3 regions of the Sutcliffiella horikoshii genome follow, and region 1 is predicted to be linked to each of the others. Evidence: predicted binding sites of a transcription regulator. Region 1 holds the regulator's gene; each other region holds the start of a gene.
The links. Region 1 encodes LexA, which represses DNA repair genes until DNA is damaged. Its sites were predicted from a motif close to CGAACATATGTTCG; they were not measured.

Region 1 (10,246 bases):
ATCTCCGGCCTGAACTTATGGACCAGGTTAAAGAGGTATATCTTATGGGAGGAGCATTCATGGTTCCTGGTAACGTAACAGATGTTGCGGAAGCCAACTTTTGGGGAGACCCAATTGCTACTTCTGTAATCTTGAATAAAGCGCAAAAAGTATATATAACCCCACTAAATGTAACAAACAGGGCTATAATTACTAGGGATATTGCGACATTCATTTTCAATCAAACTAGTAGTCCGTACAAATATCTAATTCCAACTGTCACCAATTATTATGCTACATTTTACGACCAGGTGATGCCTGGTATAGATGGTTCACCAGTGCATGATGTATTCACCCTATATTATCTATTGAATAAGGATAAAACATATACAATTCAAAGAGATGTAAGGGTTGCAGTTGTTGACGGAAACAGAGGGCAAAGCATAGCGGACTTAAGGATGGTTTACAAAGAGCCTGAACGGAAACATTTTATAGTGATGGATTTTGATTATAACGATTTTATTGCTGACTTTACAAGGGTGAATTTGAGAGACGCAAGCCGATAAATATTTAAAATTACTGCTAGCCCCAATTTTCTAATTGCTGAATAAAAAACAGTGATGTGATTATTATAAAAACATAGTAGTTAGATGGGGTGATGAGTTAATGGATCTGAATTGGATTTGGAAAGCGGTTTTAATAACTATAATAGGAACGTTTTTACTAAGAATTGCAGGAAGAAAGTCCATTTCACAGATGACTTTAGCTCAAGTGGTAATAATGATTGGTATCGGTTCTCTGTTAATTCAACCTTTAGCAGGTAAAAGTATTTGGGTAACGTTTGGTGTAGGTATCACTCTTGTAGTAACACTGGTTTTAATGGAGTTCTTACAACTAAAATCCGACATCTTTGAAAAGTTGATTACGGGAAAATCCAAGATACTAATAGAAAATGGAAAATTAAATGAAAAAACATTAAAGAAATTAAGATTTACCATTGACCAATTGGAGATGAAACTTAGACAGAATAGTATATCTAGTATAAGTGATGTTAAGTGGGCCACTCTAGAGCCGAACGGGCAATTAGGATTTGAGTTAAACGAACAAGCTAAGCCGATAACCAGGAAAGAATGGAATCTCCTCTATCAAGAAATTCAACTTTTAAAAATAATGATTAATCCTTCAAGCAAACCAAGCCGTCTTGATAATGAGAAAGAAGGAAATCTATTTACCGAAGTTAAGAATGGAAAACATAAATTAAAAGAAAGTCCAGATGAGAAACTGGATTAATGACCAACAAAAAAAGCCGGTATACGGCTTTTTTTAATGGATATTACGATATACACCGATAACTTTACCAAGAATGCTCACATTTCGGACAATGATAGGTTCTAATGTAGAGTTTTCCGGCTGCAGTCGGATATAATCCTTTTCTTTAAAGAAACGTTTGACTGTAGCTTCATCTTCTTCAGTCATGGCAACAACGATGTCTCCGTTATTAGCGGATTGTTGCTGACGAACGATAACATAGTCCCCATCAAGGATTCCGGCTTCGATCATACTGTCCCCCATAACCTCAAGCATGAAAACTTGCTCGTCTGGTGCAACATAGCGATCAGGAAGTGGAAAGTAGTCCTCTACGTTTTCAATGGCTGTAATTGGTTGACCCGCGGTTACTTTACCGATGATCGGAACATTGACGGCAGAAATCTTAGGGATAAGTTCATCTTCCATAATTTCGATGGCTCTCGGTTTAGTGGGATCTCGGCGAATAAGACCTTTGCTTTCAAGTCGAGCAAGATGCCCGTGTACAGTGGAGCTAGAAGCTAGTCCAACCGCTTCCCCGATTTCACGGACGGAAGGTGGATATCCTTTAGCTTGGACTTCTTTTTTTATGTAATCTAATATGTCCTGTTGCCTTTTTGATAGTTTCATATTCCGCACCTCTATCATTTATATTAGTGATAGTATAGCATGTTTTGGTATAAAATACAAACATAAGTTCGAATTATTGACAAGAATATATGTTCGCTTGATAATAATAGTTTAAAAGAATGGTGGAGGAAAACATACATGAAGGGAATCATTTATTGCCGTGTGAGTACAAAAAAAGATACACAAGAAACGTCGCTGTCCCGGCAAAGGGAAGAGTTAGTTTCCTTAGCGGCACATCGAGATATAGAAATCGTCGAGATTGTGGAGGAACAGGCGAGCGGATATGATTTGGATCGTGAAGGTGTTTTTCAAATAATCGAACTTATTTCAAGTCAGCATATTGATGTTCTTCTAATCCAGGATGAAACAAGGCTTGGCAGAGGGAATGCAAAAATCGCTTTTTTACATTGGTTGAGAAAACATGAAATAAAGATATTTTCTATAACGGATAATGGGGAATTGAGATTATCAGATTCTGATTCGATGGTTATGGATATTGTGGCAATAGTTGAGGAATACCAAAGAAAGCTACATAATTTGAAAATAAAAAGAGGCATGCAACGTGCGGTGAAAAGAGGATATGACCCCACAAAAAACCTGACAAACATCCATATGAGCCCTGGACGCGAGAAAATTGAGGTGCCGATTGAAGAGATAGTCAAACTTCGTAACAACAAACTTACTTTTCATGAAATCGCTGCCACATTAAGAGGGCTTGGATATGACGTTTCTAAAGCTACTGTAAACAGACGCTATCGGGAGTATATAGAAGAGAACGACACCGGTTTGCTTGTAAAAAAAGAACCGCTCTAGTAAGATAAAAGCATATCTTCACAAGGAAGAAAGAAGGAGTTTTCTATGTTATCAAAAGAAAAAATAGCAAGAATTAATGCACTGTCAAAAAAGGCCAAAAGCGAAGGCCTTACAAAGGAAGAAACAGTTGAACAACAAAAGCTTCGTCAAGAGTATATCAAGACTTTCCGAGCTTCCATGGAAAATACTTTGCAAGGTGTCACAATCGTGGATCCGGAAGGAAATGATGTCACTCCGGAAAAATTAAAGGATACTAAAAAGAATTTAAAGCATTAATTGCTTTTTTTCAGAACATTGGAACATACTATCTATGATAAAATAGAATCTTTCCAATAAAAATAAGTTAAAGAGAGAAAGGGTGGAAAAGATGACACAACATATTGATCAACTTTCCATTAACACAATTCGTACACTATCTATCGATGCAATTGAAAAAGCTAACTCAGGGCATCCAGGAATGCCAATGGGTGCTGCACCTATGGGCTATTCTTTATGGACAAGATTTATGAATCACAACCCTAAGAATCCGAACTGGTTCAATAGAGACCGCTTTGTACTGTCTGCAGGTCACGGTTCTATGTTACTTTATAGCCTTTTACATTTAGGTGGATATGACGTTTCTATGAATGATTTAAAAGAATTCCGTCAATGGGGAAGTAAAACTCCTGGACATCCTGAATTCGGTCATACTCCTGGTGTAGATGCAACAACTGGTCCACTTGGACAAGGAATTGCAATGGGTGTCGGAATGGCAATGGCAGAACGCCACTTGGCAGCTACATACAATAAAGAAGATATGGAATTAGTAAATCACTTTACATACAGTATTTGTGGAGATGGAGACTTGATGGAAGGTGTATCTGGAGAAGCTGCTTCTCTTGCATCTCACTTGAAATTGGGCCGTTTTATCGTTCTTTACGATTCTAATGATATCTCACTTGATGGGGACCTTGATCGTTCTTTCTCTGAAAGCATTGAAACGCGTTTCAAAGGATACGGCTGGCAATATATCCGAGTGGAAGATGGAAACAATTTAGAAGAAATTGCTGCTGCAGTGGAAGAAGCACAGAGTGATTTGTCCCGTCCAACAATGATTGAGGTGAAGACCACTATCGGTTATGGTTCACCAAACCGTGCAGGTAAATCGGACGTTCATGGTGCTCCTCTAGGTTCAGATGAGTTGAAATTAACTAAAGAAGCATATAAATGGACATTTGAGAACGACTTCCATGTTCCGGAAGAAGTGTACACGCATTTCCGTGAAACGGTTGCAGATAAAGGTGCAAAAGTGGAAGCGGAATGGAATGAGCTATTTGATGCTTATAAAACAAAATACCCAGAGCTTGGAAAACAGCTTGAAGCAGCAATGAAAGGTGAACTTCCTGAAGGATGGGATTCCGAGATTCCTGTTTATGAAGAAGGAAAAAGCTTAGCTTCCCGTGCTTCTTCTGGTGAGGTTCTGAACGCTATTGCCAAACAAGTACCTTACTTCTTTGGTGGATCTGCTGACTTGGCTGGATCAAACAAAACGAATATTAAAAACGAAGCTGACTTCACAGCTGAAGATTACAGCGGACGTAATATTTGGTTTGGTGTTCGTGAATTCGGAATGGGTGCAGCTATGAACGGTATGGCGTTACATGGTGGTCTGAAAGTATACGGCGGAACTTTCTTTGTATTCTCTGATTACTTGCGTCCTGCAATCCGATTAGCAGCGCTTCAAGGGCTGCCTGTGACATATGTGTTTACACATGACTCCATCGCAGTTGGAGAAGATGGACCTACACATGAGCCGATTGAACAGCTACCATCATTGCGTGCAATGCCAAACCTATGTGTTATTCGTCCAGCAGACGGTAACGAGACGGCTGCAGCATGGAAAGTGGCGTTAGAATCCGAAAAAACACCAACGGCACTTGTGTTAACACGTCAAAATCTACCTACTATTAAAGGAACAGATGAGACTGCACTTGAAGGTGTGCGTAAAGGTGCTTATGTTATTTCCAAAGCTGGAAAAGAAACTGCGGATGCACTTATCCTTGCAACAGGATCTGAAGTTGGTCTTGCTGTAGATGCTCAAAAGGCGTTACAACAAGATGGCATTCATGTTTCTGTCGTGAGTATGCCTTCATGGGATCGTTTTGAACAACAATCTCAAGAATACAAAAACTCTGTATTACCGAAAGATGTGAAGAAACGCCTTGGAATTGAGATGGCTACTCCACTAGGCTGGGAGCGCTATACTGGAGATGAAGGGGATATCCTTGCAATCAACGGATTCGGCGCATCAGCACCAGGAGAGCGAATCATGAAAGAATACGGATTTACTACGGAAAATGTAGTTGCACGTGTTAAAGCGTTATTAGATAAATAAGCAATTAACTGGAGTGAGCATTGCCTAATTTAGGGGTAATGCTCATTTTTTTATAGATTCGACAATATATGCTAAAAATAGCCCCTTGCCAACTACACTATAAGACAAAACTCTTCTCTATCATTCTCTATAATAAAAGAAAAGAAGTGATAGGAGGGTTTCGTTTGCGCGAATATATGATTTATCTGATAGAGGAAGAAGTAGCTAAACATTACTCAGGTAATGAGTTAAAACTTTTCCAGCTTTTTCAGCAATACGAACAAGAGGAACCACTTCGTTCAATTATTAAACGGCAAGTGGATTATGTTACGTTACCAGTCCCGACCTTCCCACTTCAACAATCATTAGAGCAGGCCTTAAAGAATAAGGAAGGTTACAAACGAGTAGCCTATCAGCATAAAATAGAGAAAGAAGATTCCACAGCGAAGCTATCCATTTTCGAAAAGTACTTAAAGCTTTCTTCGACGGGATCATTTGAAGCAGAGGCAATCTTCTTCGAAATTATACGTAAACAAGCACCATACTTCCTTGCGATAGACGCTACCTCGAATCGCTATGGCTGGCTCCAACCAATCAAACAGAGAAAATTTGTTTAATTGGTGGAGAAATCTATCGGAAAATGTTGTATAATAGGTTTTAGTTTAGTACACTACATTGGTAGACCTAGTTTTGAGGAGGAAATTTTTTAATGGAAACATGGATTTGGATTCTTATTGTAGTTCTAGCATTGATTGCTGGGGTTGCACTAGGATTTTTCATCGCTCGTAAGTACATGATGACTTACTTAAAGAAAAATCCACCAATTAATGAGCAAATGCTTCGCGTGATGATGATGCAAATGGGAATGAAACCATCCCAAAAGAAAATTAATCAGATGATGTCTGCGATGAATAAGCAAATGAAATAAATGAAAAAGCACTCACTATGGGTGCTTTTTCTTTTTGAGAAAAAACACTACAAAAAGTATCTTCCTAAAAATTTGAATATTTGCTAAACTGTTATAGTTGAACATAGATAGAAAAATCGGGGGAAAGACGATGAGTATTTTTAAGGACCTTTGGTGGTTTTTTAAACAAGAAAGAAGGTCATACATTCCTGGGGTGCTGCTGCTTGCATTTGTAGCGTTCCTTGAAATGATTCCACCAAGAATAGTAGGAATGACGGTCGATCATATTGTAGAAGGTACCCTTACGAGGGAAACCATCCTTACACTAATGCTTGTACTCCTTGGTACAGCTATCATCGTCTACATATTACGGTATCTTTGGAGAATCATGATTTTTGGCCCGGCGGTGAGGCTGGCCAGATTACTCCGTAACAATTTATATGAGCATTTTACAAAAATGTCCGCCGGTTTTTATCAACGGAGACGTGTTGGGGATTTAATGGCACATTCTACGAATGATCTCCAAGCAATCCAACAGACTGCGGGAGCGGGGGTTTTAACTCTTGTTGATTCCCTAATGACTGGAGGGTTTGTTCTAATCGCCATGGCAGCAACAATCAGTTGGAAATTGACATTGATTTGTCTTATTCCATTGCCAATCATGGCTATTGCAACAAACTACTACGGTACACTGCTTCACAAAACATTTCATAAAGCACAAGCAGCCTTTTCATCCTTAAATGATAAAGTACAAGAAAGTGTTAATGGAATAAAAGTGGTCAAAACCTTCGGGCAGGAAAAAGAGGAAATAGTTGAGTTTGAAAAACAGGCAGAAGATGTGGTGAAAAAGAATGTGACAGTGGCAAAAATAGACTCCCTTTTTGACCCTACTATTGGCTTGGTTATTGGTGTCTCCTTTTTCCTTGCAATCGCTTTTGGCTCTAGATATGTCATGACAGGAGAACTGACGATTGGGGAATTGATTGCATTCACTACCTATCTCGGTCTATTGATCTGGCCAATGCTTGCATTTGGTTGGCTCTTCAACATTGTAGAACGCGGTAGGGCTTCTTACGACCGTGTAACAGCACTGATGAAAGAGGAAGTAGATATAAAAGATACAGAAGGAGCAATCGAAACAGTTCCGACAGGTGATATTGTATACAATGTCCAAACCTTTACCTATCCAACAGAGGAAGAAGCTTTGCTAAAAGATATTCATGTACATTTAAAACAAGGGCAGACACTAGGTGTGGTCGGAAAGACAGGTAGTGGAAAGACCACATTACTGAAAATGCTGATAAGGGAATTTGATGGCATTCATGGAGATATCCTGATTGGTGAAACATCAATAAAAAATTACACGTTAGAAGCTTTGCGAAAAGCAATCGGATATGTACCTCAGGATCATTTCCTTTTCTCTGCCACCATTGCTGATAATATTGCTTTCGCAGTACCAGATGCGAAATTTGAAGAAATCATTCAAGCGGCCAAACTCGCAAACATCCATGAGGATATTATTCAATTTACGGACGGTTATCAGACAATGGTTGGAGAGCGTGGGGTTTCCTTGTCGGGCGGGCAAAAGCAACGTTTATCCATTGCTAGAGCTTTGTTAATGGATCCGGAAATTTTAATATTGGACGATTCACTTTCCGCGGTGGATGCAAAGACAGAGGAAAGCATCCTGCATGCTCTAAAGGAAAATCGTCAAGGGAAAACAACGATTATTACCTCTCATCGATTAAGTGCCATCCAGCATGCACAAACAATTATCGTTTTGGAAAATGGGCACATCGTGCAGAAGGGTACACATGGGAAGCTGATGGATGAGGATGGTTGGTATAAGGAAATGTACCACCGGCAGGCTTTAGAATCCCTTGTGGAGCATGGGGGTTAAATGATGAACAATCAGACCATTACAGCAAAAGAGCAAAGACAGGTATTAAAGAGATTATTGGGGTATGCCAAACCGCATACGCGACAATTCATATTTGCATTCAGCTTACTCGTCCTTGCGACTATCGGGGAAATAGTGGGACCTTTAATCATCAAAGTGTTCATTGATGATTATTTAACACCACAAGTGATGGAAACGGGTCCTATTGTTACCCTTGCCTCTCTTTATATCGGAATATTGATTGCAAAAGTGATCATTACTTATTTTCAACTGTTAAAATTTCAGGAGATATCATTAAAGATTATACAAGAACTGCGGATTGACATTTTTGCGAAGGTACAAAAACTAGGATTGAAGTTTTTTGATAAAACCCCTGGAGGCAGCATCGTTTCAAGAGTCACTAATGATACTGAAGCGATCAAAGACATGTTTGTAAGTGTTATCTCAACATTCGTTCAAAATGGAGTTTTCTTGATTGGTATCTTCATTGCGATGTTTCTTTTGAATGTTCAACTGGCTATCTTCTGCTTGCTTATCATTCCGATCATTTTGGCGATAATGGCGACGTACCGACATTTCAGCTCCAGATTTTATGCAGATATGAGGGAAAGACTCAGTCAGTTGAATGCCAAACTGAATGAATCCTTACAAGGGATGTCTATCATTCAAGTATTCAGACAAGAGAAGCGCCTTCGCAAGGAATTTGCAGAAATTAATGAAGCGCACTACCAGGCTGGAGTGAAAAATATTAAGCTTGACGGGCTCTTGCTTCGCCCAGCTATTGATTTTGTCTATGTACTTTCGTTAATTTTGGTATTGAGTTATTTTGGAATATCATCGATTGGTAACGTAATAGAAATAGGTGTCCTTTATGCATTTGTCAATTACTTGGGGAGATTCTTTGAACCAGTGAATCAAATGATGATGAGGCTGTCTATGTACCAACAGGCTATTGTCTCCGCCTCAAGGGTCTTCCAACTACTTGATGAAAAGGAATTAGCACCAACAGCGGAGCAGTCACTCAGCTCACCTTCCATTACATCAGGGGAAATTGAATTTAAGAACGTAACTTTTTCTTATGATGGAAAACGTGATGTATTAAAGAATATATCTTTTACAGCAAAACCGGGTGAAACAGTAGCGTTGGTTGGTCACACTGGAAGCGGAAAAAGTTCCATTATCAATCTTTTAATGAGGTTCTATCAAATTGAAAAAGGGGAAATACTTATTGATGGGTTCCCGCTGAAGTATTTTGAAGATCAGGAACTTCGTGAAAATATGGGCCTAGTACTCCAAGACCCATTCCTTTTCTATGGTACAATCAATCATAATATCCGCTTGCATGATCCGTCCATATCAGATCAAGAGATAAAAGCAGCGGCCGAATTTGTTCAGGCGGACACTTTTATTAAGAAATTACCTAACCAATATGAGCAGTTAGTAGTCGAAAGAGGAGCGACCTTCTCTAGTGGTCAAAGGCAGCTGGTGGCATTTGCGAGGACGATCGCAACAAAACCTAAGATTCTGGTTCTTGATGAGGCAACGGCAAACATTGATACCGAAACAGAGGAAGCAATCCAGACAGCTCTTGAAAAAATGAGAAAAGGACGAACGACCATCGCGATTGCCCATCGACTTTCTACAATCCAAGACGCCGATCAAATTCTAGTTTTGCATCAAGGGGAAATTGTCGAGAGGGGAACACATCAAGAATTATTGAATGTAGAAGGTTTGTATTACAAAATGTATCTTCTTCAAAACGGTAATCCTGAAAAGGTGGAAGATGCGGTGATTCACCCTTAATTTAAAATAAACACAATTGACCTAAAGTACCATCCGGGAAGAAAAATAAACTATAGGTGAGGTTACAATTATGTTCACTTTTGCTATTGCGAAATTACTACGCCTCCTCCCTAATAAAGCTATAAAAACGCCGATGATTCCTTTGCAAGATGTGAAAATGAAAAAAGATATGATAATTGAAACATCTGTTTGCCGCACTAAAATATCTTTCTATTATCCATTGAAAGAGAATCAGAAGAAATACCCTGTCTACATTAACTTCCATGGTGGAGCATTTATTATGAATGAAAAGGAAATGGATGATCCTTATTGTCGTTTCCTTTCTAATCAGGCAGGGTGCGTTATTCTTAATGTTGATTATGCAAAGGCACCGGAGTACCCGTTTCCGAAACCGATTCAACAGGGTTATGACATTATTCAATGGCTGAAAAGAGAAGCAGATGAGTTGAATATTGATGCAGAAAAAATCATCCTTGGTGGACAAAGTTCAGGTGCAAATATCGCAGCTGCGCTCTGTCTTTACCTTGAAGAGAAAGGGGACAATCAGCCACTACTT
Region 2 (10,246 bases), 1.6 Mb from region 1:
CAAACATCTGGATCCATGAAGATCGAATTGTCTATGTAGGGGACCAGCTGCCGGGAAACACAGTGAACACAGAAATGGTCGATTGTACCTCGCAATTCCTTGTACCGGGATATATCGAGCCGCATGTGCATCCGTTTCAACTTTATAATCCCCTGTCCTTTGCGCAATATGCATCTAAATTAGGAACAACCACCTTCGTCAATGACAACTTGATGCTTACTTTGCAGATGACAAAAAAGAAAGCGTTTTCTTTTATAGAGGAGATGAACAAGTCTGCTGCGACGATGTACTGGTGGTGCCGATTTGATGCGCAGACGGAGATCAAAAATGAGGATGATATTTTCTCAACCCCAAATATGAAAAGTTGGCTGAATCATCCTCTTGTAATGCAAGGCGGAGAATTGACATGCTGGCCGAAGTTAATGGCAGGCGACGACTTGATTCTGCATTGGGTACAAGAAGCGAATGCGCGCAAAAAGCCGGTGGAGGGTCATTTTCCTGGTGCTTCTGAAAAGACGCTGACCAAAATGCAGCTGCTTGGCATTCATAGCGACCATGAGGCGATGAACGGGGCGGATGTCATCAAACGCATCTCTCAAGGCTATCACGCTTCCTTGCGCTATTCGTCCATCAGGCCGGATCTTCCGTTAATTTTAGAAGAGCTTGAAGCGTCAGGCGTTCATTATTATGACCAGACTTTTTTCAACACAGACGGCTCTACACCGAGCTTTTATGAAAGCGGTGTCATTGACCGGACCATCGCCATTGCTTTAGACAAAGGAGTGCCGGCAATTGAGGCGTACAGAATGGCCTCTTATAATGCGGCAAGACATTTTTCTATTGATAAGTTGCATGGAAGCATTGCTCCTGGTCGGATCGCAAACATCAACTTCCTGAAGGCAAAAGAAGAGCCGACTCCAGTGTTCGTTCTTTCAAAAGGTATGTGGGTGACAAGGGACAACGAGCCGGTAAAGGAAGCTTTTCCTGCCCAGAATTGGCCTTCACTCGGCTTAGAGCCAATGAAACTTAATTGGGATTTAAGCATGGATGATTTACAATTTTCGATGGCACTTGGGATGGAAATGGTTAACGAAGTGATTATCAAGCCATATACTATCTCAGTGGATGTTTCAGGTGACAGTCTGTCCACATCCCATGATCAGTCGTATCTCATGTTGATTGACCGGAAAGGGAAATGGCGTGTGAACACGATTCTTAAAGGGTTTGGCACGCATGTCCAAGGGTTTGCGAGCTCCTATTCCAATACAGGGGATATCGTGCTGATCGGCAAAGACAAGAGCGCTATGATGAAGGCGTTCCAACATATGAAAGACTTAGGCGGAGGAATGGTGCTGGTGGAAGATGGAGAAGTCATTTGTGACATCCCATTACCGCTTGCAGGTGGATTGTCGGATTGTAGCATGGAAGAGTTGATGAAGCAGGAAACAGAACTGCGAAATCAACTTTTTGAAAGAGGCTATAGCTTTAATGATCCGATCTATACGTTGTTATTTTTATCATCTACACATCTTCCTTATATTAGAATAACACCTAGAGGAATATACGATGTGATGAATAAAACGGTACTCTTTCCGTCAATAATGCGTTAAAATATAAAAGTATGAAAAAATACTAAAGGTTGTGTTTGTGTTAGGATGAGTAGGAATAAGATGTTGTTATTGTTGGCAAGCCTCATGCTTATGTTGGCGGGCTGTCAATCCAATAATGAAAAAAATGTTGATTCTAGTCAAGAGCAAAGTGAAGAGACCACGGAAGTAGCGATAGAAGAGGAAGAGCAAGTGGCAACAGAGGTTTCCGAACCGATGGAGCAAGCACCGTTAACTGGAGAAATGGTTGAGGAAAAGGTAGATGCCCGACCTGTTGCAGTGATGGTGAATAATGATATAAAAGCAAGGCCACAGTCTGGATTGCATAAGGCCGATATTGTATATGAAGTGCTGGCAGAAGGCGATATTACAAGACTCCTTGCGATTTTTCACAGTGAAATGCCGGAAACTGTCGGCCCTGTCAGGAGCTCAAGAGCATATTTTGTAGATTTGGCAAAAGGCTATGACCCATTATATGTTTTTCATGGTTGGAGTCCTGGTGCCAAAGAGAAGATACAAGCAGGAGAAGTGGATGGAATTAACGGCCTGACCTATGACGGAACGCTTTTCAAACGGGCAAGTTTCCGAAAGGCGCCGCATAATTCCTATATCAGCTCTGAAAATATCCAAAAAGGCGCAGAGCTACAAAATTATGAGACACAAGCGGAGGTCAAACCTTTCACCTTTTTTAAAAAAGGACAGATCAATCCATATGAAGGTACCGCTTTAGAACAAGTGAAAATTGAATACTCATCCAGACAGGCAACACATGTTGAATATAGATACGATCCTGAGAAAAAAGGATATGTCCGCTATAGTGGCGGCGTGAAGCACACAGACCTTGAAACGAAGGAAGAGATTGTGGCACATAATGTTTTCTTAGTAGAAACGTCTCATCTTGTGGTAGATAAACAAGGTAGAAGGGACATCGATATTACTTCCGGCGGCAACGGTGTGCTCATCCAAAATGGAGAGCGTTTCGATGTGGAATGGAAATCGGTGGACGGCAAGATCCTTCCCTACAAAAATGGCGAACAGGTCCCACTTGCCCCAGGCAAAACGTGGATTCAAATTATTCCCGATTTTGAAAAAGTCATATACTAGTCTTAATTAGCAAAGGAGAAATCAATCATGCAAATCAATAAACTACGTGGAAAAGAACTGGATCAACTTTTTGAATCTATTCTTTCTTTAAAAGATATGGAAGAGTGCTATCGATTTTTCGATGACCTCTGTACCATCAATGAAATCCAATCTTTGGCACAGCGCCTAGAGGTGGCAAGAATGCTGAGAGAAGGTTTCACGTATCATAAAATCGAGACAGAAACCGGTGCAAGCACTGCGACAATCTCTCGTGTGAAACGTTGCCTGAACTATGGTAACGATGCTTACGAGATGGCGCTTGAGCGTATTGCAGAAGAGAAAAAAACTGAAGAAGTGTAAATGAGTTAAGGTGGCCCGCTGTGATGGAAATGCAGCGGGCCATCTTTTTTTCCATGGATGGAGCTCCGTTCTATCTGCCCGAACAGTGGGAGGAACCCCATGAAAAGTCTAATAGAAGGGCTCTATAAGCCCGAACGGTGGGGAAAACCCCGTGAAAAGTCTAATAGAACGCTTCTATACGCCCGAACGGTGGGGGAAACCCTATGAAAAGTCTAATAGAAGGGCTCTATACGCCCGAACCACGTGAAATTCTTCATAAAAAGTCTAATAGAAGGGTTCTATATGCCCGAACTGCGTGAAATCCCCCATGAAAAGTCTAATAGAACGGTTCCTCTTAACTTCTCTCAACCAAACAAACTAAAAAACCGCCTCTTATTAAGAAGCGGTTTTTCAAAAGTAAAAACTCTAAAGAAACCATGCATCATCGATAAAACGTCTCTTGATTTGATTTTACTTGGTCGACTGTTTTAGTGGATGCCGAGGGGTCTGCCGTACTCCTTCTTCTTTTCCCAAAATAGTCTACGAGCGCACCGAAGGCCAAAAGAATTGCAAATCCGATAACAAACCATAGCCACATAGGCATGTTGGACACCTCCTTATCACATCATATTTTGGACCGGGGGCGATATGCATTCATTTATCAAAAGGCAACTATTTTCCTAAGTATTCTTAATGGTGTTATTTTCTACTTACCCGCTATCTAGAAGGAATAACAGACCACAGAAAAAATAAATCTTTTGGTCTACTGTAAAAGGTCGTAACTTCCAGTAAACAATCTCTGTTTCTCTTTTTCGTATTAGCTGGGATTTTGCTATAATAGGGGAATGGAAAATTAGAATGGGGGACGTTTGCAGTGTTAATGGAAATACGTGAGTGGAAGCACGTTTTTAAATTGGATCCTAATAAAGAGATATCGGACGAAGATTTAGAGCTTGTGTGCGAATCTGGCACAGATGCTATTCTAGTCGGAGGTACGGACGGGGTCACATTGGACAATGTGCTGAGCCTGATGAGCAGGGTGCGCAGATATTCCTTGCCGTGTGCATTGGAGGTTTCCACCATTGAATCGGTCACGCCGGGATTTGATTTTTATTTTATCCCAAGTGTGTTGAACAGCAGAAAGACAGAATGGGTCACAGACCTTCATATAGAAGCGCTAAAAGAGTACGGCGATATCATGAACTGGGAGGAAATCGTGGCTGAAGGATACTGCATCCTTAATGCCGACTGCAAAGCTGCCAAGCTGACAGATGCAAAAACGGACCTCGACAAAGAAGATGTGATCGCTTATGCAAGATTGGCGGAGAAAATGTTTAATCTGCCTATCTTTTACTTAGAATATAGTGGTACGTACGGGGACGTGGAAATGGTCCAGGCGGCAAAACAAACACTAGAAAAGACGCAACTGTTCTACGGAGGCGGCATCTCCACGGCAGAGCGCGCCAAAGAAATGGTAGCCCACGCTGATACCGTAGTAGTAGGAAATGCCGTATACGATAACTTAAAAGAAGCCCTAAAAACAGTAGACGCTGTGAAAAATTAGTAGTAGCCAGATATTCTAGCTGTTGATTGGAGCACAGGGCGAAGACTCCTCGAAAATGCTACGCATTTTCTTCGTGCGATGTATCGCTGTCGAAGCCTTCCTTGTCCTGAGGGAGATAGCGGTAGGTTGAGACCCCGCAACGAAGTGAGGAGGCTCAAGCACCGCCCCTAGGAAAGCGAAGCCCAGTGCGGAAATCAACAGCGGTTGTTCACAAAGATTCTAAAATTAATAGTAATTAACGAGCCAATTTAGTATGATAGAAAATAAGAACATATGTTTGTTGGGACGGTGAAAAAATATGCAATATTTAAGTCAAAGGCTTCTTGAGGGACTGAACCCCATGCAAAAAGAAGCAGTGAAAAAAACGGACGGACCCTTACTCATCATGGCCGGAGCGGGAAGTGGGAAAACCAAGGTGCTGACGCATCGAATCGCCTACCTGATGGCCGAAAAACAGGTGGCGCCTTGGAATATCCTTGCGATCACCTTTACAAATAAAGCGGCACGTGAAATGAAAGAGCGTGTGGAAAAGCTACTCGGACCTGCTGCAGAAGACATCTGGATCTCCACATTTCACTCCATGTGTGTGCGAATCCTGCGCCGTGACATTGACCGCATCGGAATGAACCGCAATTTTACCATTCTTGATACGACCGACCAGCTGTCTGTCATCAAGAATATTTTAAAAGACCGCAATATTGATCCAAAAAAGTTTGAACCAAGAACAATCCTAGGTACCATCAGCTCTGCAAAAAATGAACTGATGACCCCGGAACAATATGCAAAACAGCCACTTGGGCCATACGAGCAACAAGTAGCGGAGATCTATACCGACTACCAAAAGAGGTTGAAAAAGAACCAGGCGCTTGATTTTGACGATCTAATCATGACGACCATTCACCTCTTTAAACGTGTACCGGAAGTGCTGGAGTACTATCAACGCAAGTTTCAGTACATTCACGTGGACGAGTATCAGGATACGAACAGAGCGCAATATACGTTAGTTAACCTGTTAGCGGACCGCCTGAAAAACCTTTGTGTGGTAGGGGATTCTGATCAGTCCATCTATCGCTGGCGAGGAGCGGATATAGCCAATATCCTTTCTTTTGAAAAAGACTATCCAAACGCGGAAGTCGTGCTGCTTGAGCAAAATTATCGTTCGACAAAACGTATTCTAGAAGCGGCTAACCGAGTGATAGATAACAATATCGGCCGTAAAAAGAAGAACCTTTGGACAGAAAACGACGAAGGGCAAAAAATCATCCATTATCAAGCTGATTCTGAAAAATCGGAAGCGCAGTTTGTGGTCGGGAAAATGCGTGAACTCATGCAAAAAGACCCAACACGCACGCTTGGTGACTTTGCAATCCTTTACCGCACAAACGCCCAGTCCCGTGTGATGGAGGAAATGCTCCTCATGTCCAACATCAACTACACGATCGTCGGCGGAACCAAGTTCTACGACAGAAAAGAAATCAAGGATATCCTGGCATATCTTCGCTTGATTGCCAATCCAGACGATGACATCAGTTTGCAGCGGATCGTTAACGTACCAAAACGCGGCATCGGAGCGACAACCGTTGATAAGATTGCCAATTACGCTGCGCAGCATGATATCTCCATCTACACGGCGCTTGCAGAGGTAGACCTGATAGGCGTCAGCGGCCGTGCTACATCACAATTGAAAGAATTCCGCGCGCTGATTGAAGGGTATGTGCAAATGCAAGAATACATCTCTGTGACGGAACTGGTGGAAGAGGTACTTGAAAAGTCAGGCTATCGTGAAATGTTGAAAGCCGACAAAACGATTGAATCCCAAAGCAGACTGGAAAACATCGATGAGTTCTTGTCTGTTACGAAGAATTTTGAAGAAAAATATGATGATAAGAGCTTGGTTGCTTTCCTTACAGACCTGGCGCTTGTTGCTGATATTGATAAATTGGACGAGGAAGATCCAGCCCAGCAGGAAGGCGTTATTTTAATGACTCTCCATGCTGCAAAAGGACTCGAGTTCCCGGTTGTATTTTTAATCGGAATGGAGGAAGGGGTATTCCCTCACAGCCGTTCGCTGTTTGAAGAAGCAGAAATGGAAGAGGAACGCCGCCTGGCTTATGTTGGAATCACACGTGCTGAGCAGCAACTGTTCATCACAAATGCCCAAATGCGTACGTTATTTGGTCGTACAAACATCAATCCTCCTTCTCGCTTTATAAAAGAAATACCAGAGGAGTTACTCGAAAGCGAAGAGAACAAAGAAGCTGCATCCCGTCCAACGCCATTTGGTGGACGCGGGTCAAGTTTTGGAGGCGGCTCTGCGTCCCCATTTGGAGGCAATTCAGCTGCAGGAAGAGCAAGGGCGGCAAGTCCTGCTTCCCAAACGGCACGCCGCACCACAGCACCATCCCGTGGACTTACTGCAACGGGTGGAGAAAGCTTGGACTGGATGGTAGGAGACAAAGCGGAACATAAAAAATGGGGAGTCGGTACCGTTGTCAGCGTAAAAGGTGACGGAGACGGCAAAGAGCTGGACATTGCCTTCCCAAGCCCGACAGGCATCAAGCGCCTATTGGCCAAATTTGCCCCTGTGACGAAGGTTCAACAATAGATGAAAACCGCCAAAAAAGAAAGGACGACATTGCATGGAAAGAGAACAAGCTGAAAAACGGGTTCGCGAGCTGCATGATGTGCTGAACCAATATAATTACGAATATCATGTACTGGACAAACCGTCCGTTTCAGATGCCGAATACGACTCTCTTTTACAAGAGCTATTAACGCTTGAAAAGGAGCATCCAGACCTGCAAACGGAAGACTCTCCGACTCAGCGTGTGGGAGGAAATATTCTTGAGATGTTCAACAAGGTCGAGCACCGTACCCCGATGCTCAGCCTTGGCAATGCCTTCAATGAAGACGACTTGCGTGATTTCGACCGCAGAGTCAAACAGGCTGTCGGCGATGATGTGACATATGTGTGCGAGCTGAAAATTGACGGTCTTGCCGTGTCCTTGCGCTATGAGGATGGCCTTTTCGTTCTTGGTGCCACTCGTGGGGATGGTACAACAGGTGAGGACATCACCATGAACCTTAAAACCATTAAATCCATTCCTTTGCGTCTAAAAGAACCTGTAACGATGGAGGTTCGCGGCGAAGCATACATGCCGAAGAATTCTTTTGAAAAGTTGAACGAAGCGAAAATGGAGCGCGAAGAAGAGCCGTTTGCCAACCCTCGTAATGCGGCAGCGGGTTCCCTTCGTCAGCTTGATCCAAAAATCGCTGCATCCCGTAACTTGTCTGTGTACGTATACAGTCTTGCCGATGCCGGAGAAGCTGGTGTGGATTCGCACAGTGAGGCGTTAGATTACCTGGATAAACTGGGCTTTAAAACAAATACAGAAAGAAAAGTATGCACGTCGATCGAAGAAGTTTTGGAATATGTCACAGCTTGGCACACAAAACGCCCGGATCTGTCGTATGATATAGACGGTATCGTTATTAAAGTGGACAACACGGAGCATCAAGAACAGCTGGGTTTTACGGCAAAGAGCCCGAGATGGGCCATTGCGTACAAGTTCCCAGCAGAAGAAGTGACCACTAAGCTTCTTGATATTGAGCTGAATATCGGCCGTACAGGTGTGGTCACGCCAACCGCTATCCTTGAACCTGTGCGTGTAGCAGGCACAACGGTCCAACGCGCGTCCTTACATAATGAAGACCTCATCCGTGAAAAGGACATCAAGCTTGGAGACACGGTCATCGTCAAAAAAGCGGGAGATATCATCCCGGAAGTGGTGAATGTACTTGTAGAGCAGAGAACCGGTGAAGAACGTGATTTTACCATGCCGACACACTGCCCGGAATGTGAAAGCGAGCTTGTCCGCATTGAAGGGGAAGTGGCCTTGCGCTGCATCAACCCGAAATGTCCGGCACAAATTCGTGAAGGATTGATTCACTTTGTATCCCGTAACGCCATGAATATTGATGGTCTTGGCGAAAAGGTGATTGCTCAACTTTTCCGTGAGAATCTGATTGAAGACGTGGCAGACCTTTATAAATTAACAAAAGAACAGCTTTTGGAGCTGGAGCGGATGGGCGAAAAGTCTGCAGATAACTTGATTTCTGCTATTGAAAAGACGAAGGATAACTCGTTGGAGCGCCTTCTGTTTGGACTTGGAATCCGTTTAGTAGGAGCGAAAGCAGCTAAAACATTGGCACAAGAATTCGATCATATGGATAAACTTGCAAGCTTGACGAAAGAAGAGCTGACTGCGATTCATGAAATAGGCGACAAAATGGCAGACTCCATTGTCACCTATTTTGAACAGCCGGAAGTGACTGAACTGCTTTCAGAGTTAAAAGAACTTGGTGTCAACATGGCCTATAAAGGACCAAAGCCTGTAAGAGCAGAAGATGTTGATTCTTATTTTGCAGGAAAAACGATCGTCCTGACAGGGAAGCTGGAAGAGATGTCACGAAATGATGCGAAAGCTGCCATTGAGCAGCTAGGCGGAAAAGTGACGGGAAGCGTCAGCAAGAACACCCATTTAGTCATTGCCGGAGAAGAGGCCGGCTCTAAGCTTACGAAAGCCCAGGAGCTTGGAATAGAAGTTTGGAACGAAGCACAAATGCTTAAGGAAATACAATCATAAGAGGTGTTGGAAGTGAAAAGGTTTTTGTCGTTGCTCCTTGTTGTTTCTCTTTTTGCCACCGGATGTGTGCCTGGCTTCGAGAAGCAGGAAGAAGTGGTACAAGATCCAGCGCAGCAGGAAAACACGGAACAAGCTATTGTTCCTAGATATAAAATTTCAGATGACTATTACCAAACCATCCTTCCCTATAAGCCTGGGGAAACCCGTGGCCAAATCGCCCCGCGCTTAAACAGCCGGGTCGATGTGGAGGAATTGGAAACCGGATTGATGCGAATGGCGCAGGAGGTATTTCCTTCTGACAAATATTTGTATCAGGAAGGGCAGTATATAAAGCGTGATACAATTAAAAGTTGGTTGGGGCGTGTTGACCCTGAAGATGAGGAAAAGCCTGGGTTAAATCCACCGTTGATTCGCGGAGTGGATACGGAAGATACGAACGAAAAAAGCCCAATCTATCTCGCACATATTCAAGAACAAAACTATCTTGTCCGTAAAGGGGAAGATCAGGTGGAACTTGGCGGGGTTTCCATTGGAATTGCCTTGAACTCTGTTCATTATTATAATTTGACGGATGAAGAAGGCGGCTATCCGAGGGAATATGTGATTCCAGATGACGAACTGGAAGCCGAGGGGAAAAAAATAGCGGAAGAAGTTATCAGAAGAGTTCGTGGCATGGAAGGGTTGGAGAATGTTCCGATTATCATTGGATTGTATAAACAGAGTCCAGCCAATGCCGTTGTCCCTGGTAGCTTTATTGCAAAAGCAAATGTGGCAACTGGCGATAATTCCATTGGTAAATGGGAAGAAGTAAACGAAGAATACCACCTTTTCCCAAACAGTGATACTACCGAACTATATCGTGATGATGCCGTTCGCTTTGAGAATTTCAAGCTGGATATTGACGACTATTTTCCAAACCATACAGGAGTTATCGGAAAAGGCTATTACCGTGATGGCGAACTTCAACAGCTTTCGATTGAAGTGAATATGGAGTTTAACGGAAAAGC
Region 3 (10,246 bases), 760 kb from region 1:
TAATTGCAACTTTCCCCTGTAATCTCATGTCCATCCCCCTATTATATCTGAAAATTAAATCTCTTTTAATTATACTGTTTTTGTAAGCAAAGGTAAAAAAAGAACAGATTTCGAAATCCGTATAAACAGCTAATCTTCGTTCCAGGCACTTCGCTTTCCATGGGCGGTCCGGAAGCCTTCTCGGGCATTCGCCCTGCGGGGTCTTCCATGTCCCTTCCTCCCATAGGAGTCTTCGTGCCTTCCACTGCGATTAACTAGGTTATCGGAGATGAAATGTGTTCTTTACTTGAAGGTAGTATTAAATTCATCAAAAGGCCAATAGCGGACATGAACTTTACCGACAATGTCTTCTATCTCTATAAATCCAAAATGCCTGCTGTCTAAGCTGTTGAGCCTGTTATCTCCTATTACAAATACATGGCCTTTTGGTACTGCTTCTTCGCCCGTCAACTCTTCTAAAGAAAAATCACCTGTAAAGTTGCCACCAAAGATTTTTAAGCGCTCAGGTGAGATGAACGGCTCTGTCACTTGCTCTCCATTAACATAGAGCATATCTTGTTTGTATTCAATTTGGTCACCTGGCAATCCTATTACTCTTTTTACGTAATGGGTATCCTCATCTTCTTGTTGAAAAACAACCACATCAAATCGTTCCGGCTTCGTAAAGGAGTAAACCATTTTATTAACCATCAGGAAATTCCCTTGCTCCAATGTTGGATTCATGGAATGCCCTTCTACAATATAATTAGAAAAGAAAAGCGCACGAATCATAAGCACCAAAAGGAATGTGACAACCAACCATTTCATTGCTGATTTACGTTTTGTGATCTTTTCTTTCAATTCATAACCCCCGAATGTCTATCTAGGTCTTTTGTACTTTAATATTATCATAATATACTGAATTTTTACAAACAATTGTTTATTTTTCTCCTGAAAGCTGTAAACGAAGTTCTACTTTTTTCCCGATAAACCATAATACCAACATAATGGTAATAGCAATGGCCGTTTTAATCGGCGCACGAATAAAGGAAATAATATCATAGCCAATATAGCTGATGGTAAAAATCATGACCATTTTCCCGGCTACCAATGCCAGAAAAAATTGGTAAAATTTTATTTTGGATAACCCGGCAACCACATTGATCAAAAATGACGGAGTAAAAGGAAAACATAGTAAAAAGAAGATAGGACCGAAGCCATGTCTTTCAATCCAAGACATCATCTTCCTTATCTTTTCTTTTCTAAGCAAAGCCTGGATTCTGGGGTATCTTTGCAACTTATGTACAAAATAGTAAACAATCACAGCTCCGACCACGGCCCCTGACCAAGAAATGAGGAACCCCAGCCAAAGACCAAAAGCAGCAGCATTTGCCATGACGATTACGATCAAAGGAAGAAAAGGAAGAAATGCTTCCAGCACCACTAACAAGAAACCCGGCAGTGGCCCAAATGATTGATACTCTTCCAATACCTCCAGTAGATTTTCCATTGTCAGTAATTCTTTTATATATTCTATAAATTCCATTACACTATCTCCACTTCTCTGCTAGTCATCTTTCTCTATTGTACTAATTATTCCTTTATTGTCCCATTAAATAACCTTATTTAAAAAAAGAAACTCTTTTTACTAAGTTAAACAGCCAAATTTTTCATTATGTAATTTTTCAAATACAAATATGCTTTTATAAAATGGTGCACTATATTCTTCTCCGTCCTCTATCGACCAGCAGATAGAAAGTACAGAGTGTGCGAATCCCCATGCAAGTATTCTTCTTTCATTCAGTTTCAATTTATCCACCAAAACGGCGATTCTCTTGTATAGAATCGATTCAATATTATCCTCCGGAAGATTGTTTAGAAGAAATTGAATCGTATCGTATTCCCGTTCTCCCACCAAACCTTTAGGGTCGATAGCCACCCATGAGGATTTCTCCTTTAAAATATTGTAATGGTGCAGATCTCCATGCAGGATGTATCTTTCTTGTTTTTCATCCAGCAAGCATCGGAAGGTATTAATAGCTTTTTGAAGAAGATTTTGTGTGATAGGATCTTTACCTGTTGGATGTGCGCTGAAAAATTTCATGAGGCTTTGCTCTCTTTCTTGGATTTGAGGCAAACTAGAATCCGGTGTTTCCGGTACCCACAACGATTCCATAATACTGGTTGCAACCTCGGTTGCTTCTATATCATCCTCAAGTGTTGCCAGCGTATCGCCAGGAATCAGATGATCCAATATCAATATTCCTTTTTCGACTTCAGTGTCTATAATCTTGACCATTCTCTCTCCAGCAAAATATCTTAACGCTGCCACTTCCGAATAGAACTCCTTGGTCGGCACTGAGAGTTTCAGGACAACTTTGCCTCCATCCTTTGTCTCTGCAGGGGCAACAAAATTATAGGAAAGTTCAAAGGGAGGGAGAACCTTCAGATTCCACTTTTCCTCGCAGTACGTTATCAGCGAGTCAAAATTTTGCAGCCAGGCCTCTCCCTCTTCTTTATGTATGTTTCTGATTGTTTGAATATAATCTGACGGGAGCTTTATCATAGTGCCCTCCTCCTAATGAAACGAAGCTCTCCCAAAAGGAAGAGCCCCGTCTGCTTTTTACTTTTTTTTACTTAGTGCCTTCCAAGTACTCCACAAACCAGTTCTTAATGTGATCCAGTCTGTGAATGCGGAGTGCTGGGTCTCCGCTTCTGGACAACTCGTGATTTGCACCTGGGAAACGAACAAGCTTAGTCGTCTTTCCTTGTTGTTTTAAGGCAATGAAAAGTTGCTCTGCTTGCTCCACCGGACAACGGTAATCTCTTTCACCGTGCAGGATTAGCAGTGGCGTATTGACATTGCTCACGTATTTGATTGGAGAATGGTCCCAAAGCTTATCGACTTTTTCTCCCATATCCCCTTTCACTTCCCATTCAGAGAAGTAGTAACCAATGTCACTGACACCATAAAAGCTCAGCCAGTTTGAAATGGAGCGTTGTGTGACAGCTGCTTTGAAACGATCAGTGTGACTGACCACCCAGTTTGTCATGAAACCTCCATAACTTCCTCCGGTTATGCCAAGATTCTTTTCATCGATAAAGTCGAATGTTTCGAGCGCGTAATCCATCGCAGCCATGACATCAAGATAATCCTTGCCACCGTAATCACCGCGCACTGCATCAACAAATTCTTGACCATAACCGTGACTTCCTCGGGGATTAGTGAATAGCACAACAAATCCTTGTGCCGTCAATGTTTGGAACTCATGGAAATACGTATTGGCATACATGGCATGAGGACCGCCATGTACCTCCAAGATTGTCGGATATTTCTTTCCTTCTTCAAATCCTGCAGGTTTCATGATCCAGCCATGCAAATCCCAACCATCCGGTGCTTTATAGCGGATAGGTTCTGCCACACTCAACTCTACTTCATTTTTCCAAGCTTCATTAACTTTAGTCAATTGTGTTCGTGTCTGAGAACGGAAATTAAGGTGGTAAAGTTCCCCTGGATCTGTAGAGTTGCTTACCCCTACAATTGCTTCATGGGTATCTGTAAGCATACTTACTGCATATACGTGCTCATCGGGTAGATGAATTGGATACATGGAACCGTCCAAAGAACCAAAGTAGATTCCTGTAGCACCTTGGTCACTCATTAAGAAATAGAAACCCTCACTCTCTTCTGTCCACATAAGTCCAGGATTTACGTTACCGGAATGGAAATCCCCAATAGCAACATCCCCAACCTCTACATCAAGGTTCTCTGTTAGGCAATGGGTTTCACCTGTTGCAATCTGGGTCACCCATACACGAGTCAATGTCGCACTATGAAACTCTTTTTCATGTCCTAGAAAGCCCAGATACTGACCGTCTGGTGAAAAGGAGATGGTGGAAAAGAAGCCGTTGCTATGTGTAAGCTTTTTCTTTTCTTTTGACTGAACATCCATTACATAAACATCAGAAACCAAAGAAACATCTGGATTTTCTTCAAGATTTGCTACAAAAGCAATTTTTGTTCCATCAGGCGACCATGCAGCGCTTCCATAATCCCTGTCTCCTTCTGTGAGGAGACTTACTTCCTTTGTTTTCAAATCCAATAGTGCAAGATGATCGTTTTTGTTGTCTAAAAATCCCTTAGCATCGGACTTGTAGCGCATTTTTTCTACTACAAGAGGCTCAGGTTTTTTCTTTTCCTCACTTTTAGAGCTTGTAGAATGCAAATCATCCGCACTCTCTACAGAAGTACTAAACAATATTTTCGTTCCGCATGGCGACCAGACTGGCCCTCTTGCACCATTTTTACAGAAGGTTACCTGCTCTGCTTCTCCACCGTTTACCGGCATAACATATAGTTGGCTTTTCTCGTTTCGGTTGGAGACAAAAACAAGCTTGCTTCCATCCGGAGACCATCTTGGGCTTGTTGCTCTCCCTTTTCCAGATGTGAATGGTATCGCGTTCCCCTCTAAATCCCCTACGTAAATGGTAGAGCGATATTCATTTTCTTCCTCATGTACTGTAGTCTGCACAAACGCATATTTACGGGAATGTTTATCCCATTGCGGATCGGTGATAGATGTTAGACGAAACAGATCTGTTGACTCTATTTTTCTCTTTGTCATTGAAATCTCTCCCTTATGTAAAATTCTTTATTCTACTTATTTCGACAAATGAAATAATTCCCCTTTAAGAAACTTAAAAAAACTTTATTTTTCTGTTTTAAAAAGTTACTTGCATATTTTTAAGACTTTGGTATAAAATAAATACGAACAAACGTTCTGATTATTTAGGAGGAAGATGAAATGACAAGATTATCAAAAGAGCAAATAAACCTGTTTGAACAGGCGATATATCTTCCTTTATTACTGATTGTACTAGAAAGAGATACAAGCATTATTAAAGACAGCGGAATAAAATTAAAAGAACCTTATCTCACTCTTATTGATCAGGTCATGCGCAAAATTCAGCTGCAACTTAAGCAAATAAAAGCAGACATGAAGCAGCAACAAATGAAGCTCCACAAATTAAAACAGGATGAATCGTTTACGATGTATGCTTTTCTTTTTAATGGATATGAAGAACACCATAATTACTTCAACCCGCGAATCAGGAATAAGGTTAATGAACTTTTAATGCATTATATTTTGAAAATGGAAGGGTCTTCGACTAGTGAAAAATAGGTATAGTCGGCCTTAGTTTAGAATTTCGCAAAGAAACATGAAGCTTGTTTTCTTCATTGATGGCAGCATAAAAAACATCTTGGATATTAACGATATCCTTTTTCAACAACTCTTCTTTTAACCATGCTTCATCAAATCCCAACAGGTTCAGAGTTTTTCGCTGTATTCTCCCATCCATAATTACGCTATATTCTATAGAAGTCTTAGGACGTACAGTGGCCACATCTTCCACTTTAACCGCTTCTTTTGCAGGTTTTAATTTCACCGAAAGCTCGCCATTCGCTTCAATTAATGCAAAGTGGACATCCTCGATACGGAAGACATCCTTTTCCCTTAACATCTGCAGGATGTTATCAATGGAGTAATGTATTTTGTACATATTTTCAATATGGAATTGTCCGTCATAAATAACAAGCGTCGGTTCAAAGGACAACAACTTCCCAATATGATGATTTTTTATTTTCCACCAGGCAATAAACTTTTGCAAGAGAGCAATGGCAATGATTGCCCCTACAGTCGGCATGTGATGAACACTTGGATCGGCTATGTCGGCCCCCACGACGGAACCTAGTGTTAAAATAACTAGAAAATCAAAGACCGGAAGCTCTCCAATCGACCGTTTTCCCATGAAGAGCGTAACTATTAGCATTAATGGCAGGATGGTTACAATACGGAAAAGTACTTTTGCTAAGTCCGTGAAAAGCTCCATGTTAGACATACCTCCTCTGTCCTTTTCCTTAGGGTTATTCAAAAAGGATGGGATATGCAATTTTCTCCCAAAAAAATACACCTCTCATGTTGAAAGGTGCATTATGTCATTTAGCTCTGCAAGTCCTTACTGTTTCTCAATCTGTACATGATCCCTGGTGTAGCAACAAGACTTCGATTGGAATTACTTCTTTTCCTATTGACTCGTTGTTGGAGCTTCGCCCTAAAGAGGGACGTACGGTGGATTTGTGCCTCATAAGAAGTTTTCGAGATGGGAAATTCCACGATGGTGTTGTTCGGGAACATCACTTTTGTGTTAGCGGTTGGGGTCTTGTTATATTCATACGCATAATGTAGTGAAATCCAGATGCAGCTATCATTTGTAGGTGATGCAGTGGGGAAAAAGAAAATGTCATTCATCGGATCAATGACGATTGGGGGTTTGTGAGTATAGCCGGAGATGCCCTTGGTACCTTGTTTTCTTCCTTCAAAACTAGATCCGTAAAAGTTGCAGCTGTCTTCAATGATTTTGATTGGCGGCAATGAAACATAAATTTCTCCTTCTTCTTCCAGTACTTTTGAATAAAGATTTCCCTCCATTTCAACAGGAATGATTGCCATAGTAAAGCCATTAATCTCATAATCACTCGACAATTCGACATTATTCTTCATTATGTTCACCCTTTCCATATGTGTTCTCTGTCATCTCGTGACAATCGAACCACTATTTTGACTATTTATGTATATTTTCCCAGAAAACCCAAGCTGTGTAAAGGTTTTTAAAATATTTTAAATATTTTAAAAATTTGTTGATTTTTATAGCGTTCCTCAATATACTATTAAAAAGGCTCGAGGTGAGGAACTCATGAAGAATGAGAAGTCTTATACGGAATTGATGAAAGCGAAAAAGATGAACAAGAAAGTGTCCGTTGAAGCCTATATGATGAATGTGTATGTCCAGATGATCATTGATGAGTCTTTATTCCACTACCACAAAAACCTTCTGCAAGAGAAAATTGACAGTGCCTTGGATGCCAATGACCCTTCTCAGTTCCACTTACTTTCCGCCAGATATAAAAAATTCCTGAACGATTGGGGCGTTTCTGCTTAGAGAGTTAAAACGCTGAAAAAGAGAAGAGCACAGTTGGCTCTTCTCTTCTCCTTGTTAATGTTGGATTTATTTTTTCGCTTGATAAAATTGCGCTTCTTCTGTTGAGCCGCTCAGTGCAGTGGTAGAGGATGTTCCACCGGAAACAAGCTTCGCCACTTCATCAAAATACCCTGTTCCTACTTCGCGTTGATGACGGGTTGCCGTATAGCCATATTGCTCACTTTCGAACTCGGCTTGTTGCAACTTGGAATATGCTCCCATCCCACGGTCACGATATCCTCTTGCAAGCTCGAACATGCCATGATTCAAGGCATGGAATCCTGCTAAAGTTACAAATTGGAATTTATAGCCGAACTGGGCGATCTGCTGCTGGAATGTTTCAATGGTGGCATCATCCAATTTTGCTTTCCAGTTGAAAGATGGCGAACAGTTATAAGCCAACAGTTTACCAGGGAACTTTTCGTGAATCGCTTCCGCAAAAGCTCTTGCCTGTTCTAGGTTAGGTTCGGACGTTTCACACCAGATCAAATCCGCATATGGTGCATAAGCAAGGCCACGGGCTATCGCTTGGTCAATGCCGGCCTTTGTTCGATAGAATCCCTCAGCTGTTCTCTCACCAGTCAAGAAAGCATGATCGTTCTCATCAATATCACTTGTAATAAGATCTGCCGCATCCGCATCCGTTCTGGCAATCAAGACCGTCGGAGCACCCATAACATCTGCAGCAAGACGTGCTGAGATCAAGTTTTTCACAGCCGTTTGGGTTGGCAATAATACTTTCCCACCAAGATGGCCACACTTTTTCTCTGAAGACAATTGATCTTCAAAGTGAACACCAGATGCACCGGACTCAATCATGCCTTTCATCAACTCAAATACATTTAACTGACCACCAAATCCTGCTTCTGCGTCCGCAACGATCGGTGCAAAGTAATCCACTTCTTCGCTTCCTTCTAAGTATTGAATCTGATCTGCACGTTGCAGAGCTTGATTGATTCGTTTAACTACATGCGGCACACTGTTTGCCGGATAGAGACTTTGATCGGGATACATATGACCCGATAGGTTGGCATCTGCCGCTACTTGCCAGCCGCTTAAGTAAATAGCTTTTAATCCCGCTTTTACTTGCTGGATAGCCTGATTTCCTGTTAAAGCTCCAAGTGCATGAACATAGTCCTGCGTATGAAGAAGATCCCAAAGTTTTTGTGCTCCTCTTTTTGCCAATGTGTGTTCAATATCAATGGAACCTCTAAGACGCAACACTTCCTCTGCAGAATAGGGTCTTTCAATGCCATTCCATCGTTGTTCCAATTCCCAGCTTTCTTCTAACTGTGCAATTCTTTCTTCTCTTCTCATTATTAATTCCTCCCTAAGGTTAGTTATCTATTAATCTTCCAATAAATTGTAAGCTGGAAGTGTTAAAAACTCAGCAAAGTTATCATCTTTGATTAGGTTTTCAAAAAGAGTGGCAGCTTGATCCAGCTTCCCTTTTGAAAAGCGGTCAGGACCTACTTTTTCTATGATGGCCTGTTTTTCTTCCTGAACCAGTTGTTTGACCAACGCAAGTGTAATTTGTGTACCATCCTCTAATTTGGCTTCTGGATGTCTAACCCATTGCCATACTTGGGATCTGGATATTTCTGCTGTAGCTGCATCTTCCATCAGGTGAAAGATTGGTACCGCGCCACTTCCATCCAACCATGCGGCAATATACTCCATCCCAACATGAATATTTTTCCGCAAACCATCTTCTGTTATCGTACCTTCAGGAATCTGGACAAGCTCACTAGGATCAGCTATGACATCTTCTCTTTTTATGTGCAATTGATTCTGACCTTCCATATGTTCATTGAAGACTTCCAATGCCACCGGAACCAATGACGGGTGTGCCACCCACGTTCCATCATGTCCATCTTTCACTTCTCGGAGTTTATCTTCCCTTACTTTTGCAAATGCTTGTGTGTTAGCTTCTTCATCATTCTTTACTGGTATCTGTGCTGCCATACCGCCAATTGCAAAGGCACCACGTTTATGGCAGGTCTGTATGACTAATTGGGTATAGGCTCTCATGAATGGGACTGCCATCGTTACTTGGCTTCTATCCGGCAAAAGGAAGGATGGATCATTTCTGAACTTCTTGATAAAGCTGAAAATGTAATCCCATCGCCCACAGTTAAGACCTGCAGCATGCTCTTTCAGTTCGTACAGTATCTCATCCATTTCAAATGCTGCCGTGATGGTTTCAATTAATACCGTTGCTTTAATCGTCCCTTGTTCGATGCCCAATTTTTTCTGGGCAAATACAAACACATCATTCCATAGTCTTGCCTCCTGGTGACTTTCAAGCTTTGGAAGATAAAAATATGGAGCGCTTCCATTTTCCTGAAGGACCTTGGCGTTATGGAAGAAATACAACCCAAAGTCGAAAAGGCTTCCTGAAACTGATTCGTTGTTGACTTGAATATGTTTTTCTTCTAGATGCCAGCCTCTTGGCCTGACAAGAAGGGTGGCGATTTCTTTGTTCAGTTTGTACTCTTTGCCGTTTGAAGCCGTGAAGTCAATTTTGCGTTGGTTTGCATCGCGTAAATTGATTTGTCCTTCTATCATGTTGCTCCAAGTTGGCGAGGAGGCATCCTCAAAGTCCGCCATAAACACCTTTGCTCCGGAGTTAAGTGCATGAATAATCATCTTGCGGTCAACCGGCCCCGTTATTTCCACCCTTCTGTCTTGAAGGTCTTGCGGAATTTCATTCACTTTCCAATCACTTGTTCGAATAGCTTTTGTGCTATCAAGGAAGTTTAATTGTTCTCCTCGATCAATCCTTGCTTGCCTCTCTTTTCTTTCTGCTAATAATTCTTTTCTGCGTTTATTGAAGTTGTGATGGAGCTTCTCGATGAAAGATAATGCTTCCTGTGTTAGTACAGTTTCATAGCCATTGTTCATTTGACCTGTAACGCTGATTCCTGTTGTACCAGTATTCACGATATACTTGCTCCTTTCTTGTTATGAAACAGTTAGTATATTTGTATTGTATTATATAACAGAATGTTCATAATTTAAAAGACTTTTTTGAAAATTTATTCACAAATATTTTTCGACACGGTAAAAAAGCGCAAAAAAAAAGCAAGCAACGCACACTTGCATGCTGCTCACTCTTCTTTTACATACCGCTCTAAATAGGCGATTCTGTCCACCATTGAAGGATGGGTATATCGAAAAAACTTCACTAAGGCAGGAGGGTTCACTTCACTTAAACTAGATCTCG

Region 2: a site for LexA is predicted at 4,860-4,873, ahead of pcrA (DNA helicase PcrA). Genes of this name have one in related genera too.
Region 3: a site for LexA is predicted at 4,749-4,762, ahead of K7887_RS06405 (YhjD family protein). Genes of this name have one in related genera too.

What each region holds. Positions count from the first base shown of each region.
Region 1 is NZ_CP082918.1:1,991,927-2,002,172, forward strand. It holds gene K7887_RS10100 (nucleoside hydrolase) at 1-545, shown strand, start outside; gene K7887_RS10105 (DUF421 domain-containing protein) at 646-1,269, shown strand; gene lexA (transcriptional repressor LexA) at 1,303-1,914, opposite strand; gene K7887_RS10115 (YneB family resolvase-like protein) at 2,053-2,727, shown strand; gene K7887_RS10120 (DUF896 domain-containing protein) at 2,773-3,003, shown strand; gene tkt (transketolase) at 3,095-5,101, shown strand; gene sirA (sporulation inhibitor of replication protein SirA) at 5,266-5,697, shown strand; gene K7887_RS10135 (YneF family protein) at 5,790-6,008, shown strand; gene K7887_RS10140 (ABC transporter transmembrane domain-containing protein) at 6,139-7,887, shown strand; gene K7887_RS10145 (ABC transporter ATP-binding protein) at 7,891-9,690, shown strand; gene K7887_RS10150 (alpha/beta hydrolase) at 9,761-10,246, shown strand, end outside.
Region 2 is NZ_CP082918.1:409,931-420,176, forward strand. It holds gene K7887_RS02170 (adenine deaminase C-terminal domain-containing protein) at 1-1,610, shown strand, start outside; gene K7887_RS02175 (DUF3048 domain-containing protein) at 1,671-2,711, shown strand; gene K7887_RS02180 (YerC/YecD family TrpR-related protein) at 2,739-3,050, shown strand; gene K7887_RS02185 (hypothetical protein) at 3,472-3,633, opposite strand; gene K7887_RS02190 (heptaprenylglyceryl phosphate synthase) at 3,910-4,593, shown strand; gene pcrA (DNA helicase PcrA) at 4,892-7,198, shown strand; gene ligA (NAD-dependent DNA ligase LigA) at 7,233-9,239, shown strand; gene K7887_RS02205 (CamS family sex pheromone protein) at 9,252-10,246, shown strand, end outside.
Region 3 is NZ_CP082918.1:1,235,746-1,245,991, reverse strand. It holds gene fabG (3-oxoacyl-ACP reductase FabG) at 1-28, opposite strand, end outside; gene lepB (signal peptidase I) at 283-840, opposite strand; gene K7887_RS06420 (TVP38/TMEM64 family protein) at 920-1,525, opposite strand; gene K7887_RS06415 (aminoglycoside phosphotransferase family protein) at 1,628-2,545, opposite strand; gene K7887_RS06410 (S9 family peptidase) at 2,613-4,604, opposite strand; gene K7887_RS06405 (YhjD family protein) at 4,785-5,162, shown strand; gene K7887_RS06400 (DUF421 domain-containing protein) at 5,149-5,871, opposite strand; gene K7887_RS06395 (competence protein ComK) at 5,982-6,542, opposite strand; gene K7887_RS06390 (IDEAL domain-containing protein) at 6,736-6,981, shown strand; gene aceA (isocitrate lyase) at 7,048-8,337, opposite strand; gene aceB (malate synthase A) at 8,368-9,963, opposite strand; gene K7887_RS06375 (M48 family metallopeptidase) at 10,131-10,246, opposite strand, start outside.